DNA from 3 places in the Streptomyces sp. NPDC002889 genome. Region 2 is predicted to be linked to each of the others. Evidence: riboswitches for the same ligand, from Rfam matches in the RefSeq annotation. Region 2 holds a riboswitch; each other region holds the start of a gene.
The links. A riboswitch is a leader RNA that binds a small molecule or an ion and turns the genes downstream of it on or off. The one in region 2 is predicted to bind cobalamin.

Region 1 (2,255 bases), on a different contig from region 2:
CCGCTGGTCGACCGCGACCCGGATGTTCGTCGCCTGGGGTCTGACCCTGCCGGCGGCGGGCCTCGTCGCGGCGGGTGCGGAGTTCGTCACCCAGCAGGGTGACTGGGGTGTCGCGGCCGTCGCCGTCTTCCTGGTCGCCTCCTGCATCGCGATCTGGTTCATCTCCCGCCGCCAGGTCATCGACCACACCAACGTCAACGACACCGGGGCCGAGGAGCCCGCGGGCGTTGTCACGACCGCCATCGCGGCCGTCACCCCGCCGCCGGCGGGCACCCCCGCGCAGGACCTCAAGACCACCATCCCCGCCCCGGCCGCTCCCCCGGCCGAGCCGGTCGACAGCCCGGCCACGGTGTAAGGAAGCAGCAGCATGAAAATCGACTGGGCAGCTCTCGGCTCCGTCTTCGGCGTGAGCCTCGTCGCCACCGTCGCCCTGGTGGGCCTGTTCACCCTGGGCGTCGTGGGCCTGACCAAGCACGAGGCGGCAGCATCGGGCGGCGGCTCCGCGGCACTGGCCCGCACCGGCGCGTACGCCTCCTTCGCGCTGTGCGCGGCGGCCGTGGCGTACGGGATCTACCTGATCGTCAGCTGACGGCCGGAAGCACCGCACGAGCCTCACAGGCCGGTTCCCGTCCATCCTCCGGTGGACCGGGACCGGCCTTCGCGCGTCCCCGGGTACGGGCCCCTGTGTGGGGCTCGGCACACTGTCCCGCCGCAGGTCAAGGGTGAGTTGACGGGCGTTCGCGCGCGTGGTGGACTGCCGGGGCCATCTACGGCGGCAGAAGAGGAAGTCCGGTGCAAATCCGGCGCGGTCCCGCCACTGTCACCCGAGGAGCAGTCCCCGGGGAGCCAGGAACTCTCACCGCCGGTCACGTCGAACCAGGGCGCGGACCCTGAGTGAGGACTCATCGCCATGCCTGGCTGCGGTTCAGCCGTGTCTGCTCAGCCCCCCTGCGGGCGGGCCGAAAGCGCAAGGGGTCGCTGAATCCATGCGTGCCGACCGTGTATTCGTGTACGGCGCCGCCGCCGGTCTCGTCATCGACTCGCTGCTCGGCGACCCTCGCCGCGGTCATCCGGTCGCCGTTTTCGGCCGGGCGGCGGGCGCCGTCGAGCGTGTGCTGTGGCGTGACCACCGCGGCCGGGGCGCCCTGCACACCGCCGTGTGCGCCGGTGGCGCGGTGGCCGCGGGCGCGCTGGCGGCCCGGGCCGCGCTCCGTTCCCGTACCGCATCGCTCGCCCTGACCGCCGCCGCCACCTGGTCCGTCGTCGGGGGCACCACCCTCGGCCGCGAGGCCCGGGCCATCGGCGACGCGCTGGCCGCCGGTGACACCGAGCTGGCGCGCGAGCGGCTGCCGCATCTGTGCGGACGCGACCCTCAGTCCCTCGACGAGCAGCAGATCGCCCGTGCCGTCGTCGAGTCCGTCGCCGAGAACACCTCCGACGCGGTCGTCGGCGCTCTCGTGTGGGGCTCACTCGCCGGAGTGCCGGGTCTGGTGGGCTTCCGGGCGGTCAACACCCTGGACGCGATGGTCGGGCACAAGTCGCCCCGTTACCGCCGGTTCGGGTGGGCCTCGGCTCGCCTGGACGATCTGGCCGGCTGGCCGGGCGCCCGGCTCACTGCCGCTCTCGCGGTGCTCGCGGGCGACGATCCGCGGGGCGCCGTACGGGCGTGGCGGGCCGACGCGAAGAAGCATCCGAGCCCCAACGCGGGCCCGGTGGAAGCGGCGTTCGCGGGCGCGCTCGGCGTACGGCTGGGCGGGACCCTCTCCTACGGCGGCCGCATCGAGCACCGCCCGGTGCTGGGCGGCTCGGGCCGGCCGGTCCGGCTCACGGACATCGAACGGGCCGTGCGGCTGTCGCGGCGCGTCGGCGTGCTGGCCCTCGCGGTCGGAGCGGGCGCCCGACTGGCGTACGGAGCGGTGCGGGCGGGACGGCCGGCCCGTACCGCGGTGGCGGCGGGCCCAGGGGCGGGGACACGGCGCCGCGGCGCCGGAAAGGGGCGGGGATGAGCGGGAGCGGACGCAGCGGCGGGGGACTGCTGGTCGCCGGCACCACGTCGGACGCGGGCAAGAGCGTCGTCACCGCCGGCATCTGCCGGTGGCTGGTACGGCAGGGAGTGAAGGTCGCGCCCTTCAAGGGCCAGAACATGTCGCTCAACTCGTTCGTGACCCGCGAGGGCGCGGAGATCGGGCGAGCCCAGGCGATGCAGGCGCAGGCCGCCCGGGTGGAGCCCAGCGCGCTGATGAATCCGGTGCTGC
Region 2 (2,255 bases):
CGTGCCAGGTCTCCAGATAGACGCAGGCCGCGCCCTTGCGGCGGCCGCCCTGGTTGACGGCGGCGACCGACGAGTCCAGCGTCCGCAGGAACGGAACGATGCCGTTGGAGTGACCGTTGGTGCCGCGGATGAGTGAACCGCGGGAGCGGATGCGGGAGTACGAGAGCCCGATGCCGCCCGCGTGCTTCGACAGCCGCGCCACCTGGTGGTAGCGGTCGTAGATGGAGTCCAGTTCGTCCAGCGGGGAATCCAGCAGATAGCAGGACGACATCTGGGGGTGGCGGGTACCGGAGTTGAAGAGCGTGGGGGAGGACGGCAGGTAGTCGAGCCGGCTCATCAGCCCGTACAGTGCGGCCACTTCGTCGAGGGCGCGGACCGACTCGTCCTCGGCAAGGCCTGCGGCCACGCGCAGCATGAACTGCTGCGGGGTCTCGATGACCTTGCGGGTGATCGGGTGGCGCAGAAGGTAGCGGCTGTAGAGCGTGCGCAGGCCGAAGTAGCCGAACCGGTCGTCGGCGCCCGGGTCGACGAGCGCGTCCAGCCGGGCCGCGTGCAGCGTGACGAACTCGGCCGTACGATCCGCGATCAGGCCCTCGCGGTGTCCTACCGCGACCGAGGCGGAAAACGACACCGAGCCCTGCCCGGCCGCCTCTTCGGCGATGGTGCGGGTCAGCAGACGGGCGGCGAGCCGGGAGTAGGAGGGGTCCTCGGAGATCAGCCCGGCGGCAGCGTCGGTGGCGAGGGAGTGCAGTTCGGCCTCGTCCGATCCGGAGTGCCGGCCGCGCAGTGCGGCGGCGGCGACCCGGCCCGGGTCGGTGTCGGGCAGATCGGCCGTGAGGTCGGTCAGGGTCCGCAGCAGCGCGGTCCCGGGACCGTCGGCCGCCTGCTCGACGGTTCCTGAAACCGGATCGGCTGGCGCGATCGTCACGTGGTGCTCCCTCGCTCGGATCCGGTTCGGCGGGGGAGGGGGAGGGCCGTGGGGCGTACGTGCCGCATCGGGGCAGCACGGCGCACGGCGTCCACCGGCCCAACCGCGAGGCCCGGACGTCCTGGCACCCGGATCGGTCGAACCGGATGCACCGTCGGCAGGTGCTCGGACTCGCGGGTACGGCAAAGCGCACCACAGCACACCGTTGCGGGACAGTTCCGGATTTTCACCGGATTCCCCTGCGGCGACAGCGAGCATGAGCATACATGTGGGGGCGGCTCATTGCGTCACCCCCCACATGTTGTGTCAGGAGGTATGTGAGACGCCCCAAAGATCCTGGGCGTCCGCCAACAGGCCGATACCGGGGACGCCTTCCCCGTCCTGTGCGAAGGGCCGCCGCATTCCCGGGCGGGAGATGCGACGGCCCTTGGCCCGGTGACAGAACGGTCAGTGGCCCGCGCCCGCTGTCGCCGCCGGGAGTTCCACCGTGACGCCGGGGTCGCCCGCGTCCGCCGTGTAGTCGGAGGGGCTGGTCTCGTCGACGCCGTCGGGGGCCTTGGCCGCCCGCAGGACGAAGGTGAGGGCCACGGTGACAACGACGTTCAGCACGAACGCGGTGAGGCCGATGTAGCCGATCTCGCCGATGCCGGGGATCTGGGCGGAGGAGCCGCCGAAGTGCTTCTGGGTGGGGCTCGCGACACCGTAAGCGGCCGCCGTACCGTAGACCATGCCGACCGCCCAGCCGGCGAGCAGCGCCCAGCGGTGGAACCAGCGGGTGAACAGACCGCCGACCAGGGCCGGGAAGGTCTGCAGGATCCAGATGCCGCCCAGCAGCTGGAAGTTGATGGCGACGGTCTTGTCCATGGTCAGGACGAAGGCCAGTGCGCCGACCTTCACCAGCAGCGAGACCAGCTTGGACACCTTGGTCTCCTGCGCCGGGGTCGCGTCGGGCTTGATGAAGTCCTTGTAGATGTTCCTGGTGAAGAGGTTCGCCGCGGCGATCGACATGATCGCCGCCGGCACCAGGGCGCCGATGCCGATGGCAGCGAAGGCCACGCCCGCGAACCAGGCCGGGAACATGTTCTCGAACAGCTGCGGGATCGCCAGCTGGCCGTTGGTCACCTTCACACCGGCCGCGATCGCCATGAAGCCGAGCAGCGCCAGCAGGCCCAGCATCAGCGAGTACAGCGGCAGGATCGTGGTGTTGCGGCGGATCACCTCGCGGCTGCGCGAGGACAGCGTCGCGGTGATCGAGTGCGGGTACATGAACAGCGCGAGCGCCGAGCCGAGCGCCAGCGTGGCGTAACCCCACTGGCCGAGTTCGCCG
Region 3 (2,255 bases), on a different contig from region 2:
CAGCCTCGACGACCTGGCCGACCGGCAGCTCGTCGTCGAAGCCGTCGTCGAGAACGCCGAGGCGAAGACCGAGGTCTTTGCCGCGCTCGACAAGATCGTCGAAGATCCGGAGGCGATCCTGGCCACCAACACCTCATCCATCCCGGTCATGCGCCTGGGCATGGCAACGAACCGCGCCGACCGCGTGCTCGGCCTGCACTTCTTCAACCCGGTACCCGTCCTGCCGCTGGTGGAGGTTGTGGCATCCCTGCACACCGCGCCCGACGCGGTGACGGCAGTCGAGGAGTTCGCGACCAGCACGCTGCGCAAGACAGTGGTCCGCTCCCAGGACCGGGCCGGCTTCGTCGTCAACGCCCTGCTCATCCCTTACCTCCTCTCCGCGATCCGTATGGCCGAGTCCGGCTTTGCCACCGCCACCGACGTAGACGCAGGGATGGAGCTCGGCTGCGCCCATCCGATGGGGCCGCTCAAGCTGGCGGACCTGATCGGCCTGGACACCGTCGCGGCCATCGCGGAGTCGCTGTACGACGAGTTCAAGGAACCCCTCTACGCCCCGCCACCGCTGCTCCAGCGGATGGTCGAGGCGGGGCTGCTCGGCCGTAAGTCGGGCCGGGGGTTCCACACCTACGACCGGGGCTGAGGGGCCCGGGTTCGCCGCCGGGGCCGAGGGGCCCAGGCTGCTGTGGAGCGGGGCGCGGAGCGGTGTGACCGAGCTGCCCCGCGCCCTGCTGTGTTGTCCGTGGCTGAGCAGCATGTCTCAGATCACCGCCGGAATGTGAACGGTTGTATCCGCGCTCGAGGGCTGCCCTCTAGGCTGGCAGGCGCAGCTGGTTCGCCCTGTCATCCAGATGGGAGCGTCGTAAGAGGGAACCCGGTGTAAATCCGGGACTGCCCCGCAGCGGTGAGCGGGAACGACCGCCGTCATACGCACTGGGCCCGGCCGGGTCTGGGAAGCGACGGCCAGTAGGAGTCCGCCGGGAGACCGGCAGACGTGCCCGCGAGTCCGAAGACCTGCCCGTTGCCCGTGCGCGACCGATCGCGTGCGGAGATCCTGGCGACCTCGAGGGAGGGTCGGCGTGCATACCAGACGGACGGCCGCGCGAACGGCGCGAGACCGTGCCGTCCGGTTCGTCACCTCTTCGCGTTCTCTGCCCGTCGCCGGGTGCCACAGGAGACATACTCGCGAAGGAGAGTTCCTTGACCAGCAAGTCCGCAGCCGCGGCAGCACGGGCCACCGTGTACGGCTACCCCCGTCAGGGCCAGAACCGTGAACTGAAGAAGGCTGTCGAGGGCTATTGGAAGGGCCGCGTCACCGCCGATGCCCTCCGGGAGACCGCCGCCGGGCTGCGCCGCGCCAACTGGCAGCAGCTGACCGGGGCCGGCATCCACGAGGTGCCGACCGGTGACTTCTCGTACTACGACCACGTCCTGGACATCAGCGTGATGGTGGGTGCGATCCCCGCCCGCCACCGTGCCGCCGTCGAGGCAGGCTCCCTGGACGGCTACTTCGCGATGGCCCGCGGCACCCAGGACGTGGCGCCGCTGGAGATGACCAAGTGGTTCGACACCAACTACCACTACCTGGTCCCCGAACTCGGCCCCGACACCGTCTTCACCGCCGACTCCACCAAGCAGGTCGCCGAGCTGAAGGAGGCCCTCGCGCTCGGTCACACCGCCCGGCCGGTACTGGTCGGACCGGTCACCTATCTGCTGCTGGCCAAGCCCGCACCCGGCGTCGCCGCCGACTTCGAGCCGATCACTCTGCTGGACCGGCTGCTGCCGGTGTACGCGCAGGTGCTCGCCGATCTGCGGGCCGCCGGCGCCGAGTGGGTGCAGCTGGACGAGCCCGCTCTCGTGCAGGACCGCACCCGCGCGGACCTGAACGCCGCCGCCCGCGCCTACCGCGACCTCGGTGGTCTCGACGACCGGCCCAAGCTGTTGGTCGCCTCCTACTTCGACCGTCTCGGCGAAGCCCTGCCCATCCTCGCCAAGGCCCCCGTCGACGGTCTCGCGCTGGACTTCACCGATGCCGCCGCGGCCAATCTCGACGACCTGGCCGCAGTAGGCGGGCTGCCCGGCAAGCGCTTGGTCGCCGGAGTCGTCAACGGCCGCAACATCTGGATCAACGACTTCGAGAAGTCCCTGTCCACTCTCGGTACGCTCCTCGGCCTCGCCGACCGGGTCGATGTCGCGGCCTCCTGCTCCCTGCTGCACGTGCCGCTCGACTCCGCGGCCGAGCGCGACATCGACCCCCA

Region 1: it holds a riboswitch for cobalamin, as region 2 does, so the genes downstream of both, ACFYWI_RS05275 (cobalamin biosynthesis protein) here and ACFYWI_RS00100 (ribonucleoside-diphosphate reductase subunit alpha) in region 2, are expected to answer to the same signal.
Region 3: it holds a riboswitch for cobalamin, as region 2 does, so the genes downstream of both, metE (5-methyltetrahydropteroyltriglutamate--homocysteine S-methyltransferase) here and ACFYWI_RS00100 (ribonucleoside-diphosphate reductase subunit alpha) in region 2, are expected to answer to the same signal.

Annotation. Positions count from the first base shown of each region.
Region 1 is NZ_JBIAPT010000003.1:59,274-61,528, forward strand. Features, by position in the region: gene ACFYWI_RS05265 (anion permease) at 1-355, shown strand, start outside; gene ACFYWI_RS05270 (hypothetical protein) at 368-589, shown strand; cobalamin riboswitch at 742-878, shown strand; gene ACFYWI_RS05275 (cobalamin biosynthesis protein) at 987-2,006, shown strand; gene ACFYWI_RS05280 (cobyric acid synthase) at 2,003-2,255, shown strand, end outside.
Region 2 is NZ_JBIAPT010000001.1:19,972-22,226, forward strand. Features, by position in the region: gene ACFYWI_RS00100 (ribonucleoside-diphosphate reductase subunit alpha) at 1-928, opposite strand, end outside; cobalamin riboswitch at 1,067-1,199, opposite strand; gene mctP (monocarboxylate uptake permease MctP) at 1,376-2,255, opposite strand, start outside.
Region 3 is NZ_JBIAPT010000006.1:158,073-160,327, reverse strand. Features, by position in the region: gene ACFYWI_RS11075 (3-hydroxybutyryl-CoA dehydrogenase) at 1-640, shown strand, start outside; cobalamin riboswitch at 812-1,034, shown strand; gene metE (5-methyltetrahydropteroyltriglutamate--homocysteine S-methyltransferase) at 1,198-2,255, shown strand, end outside.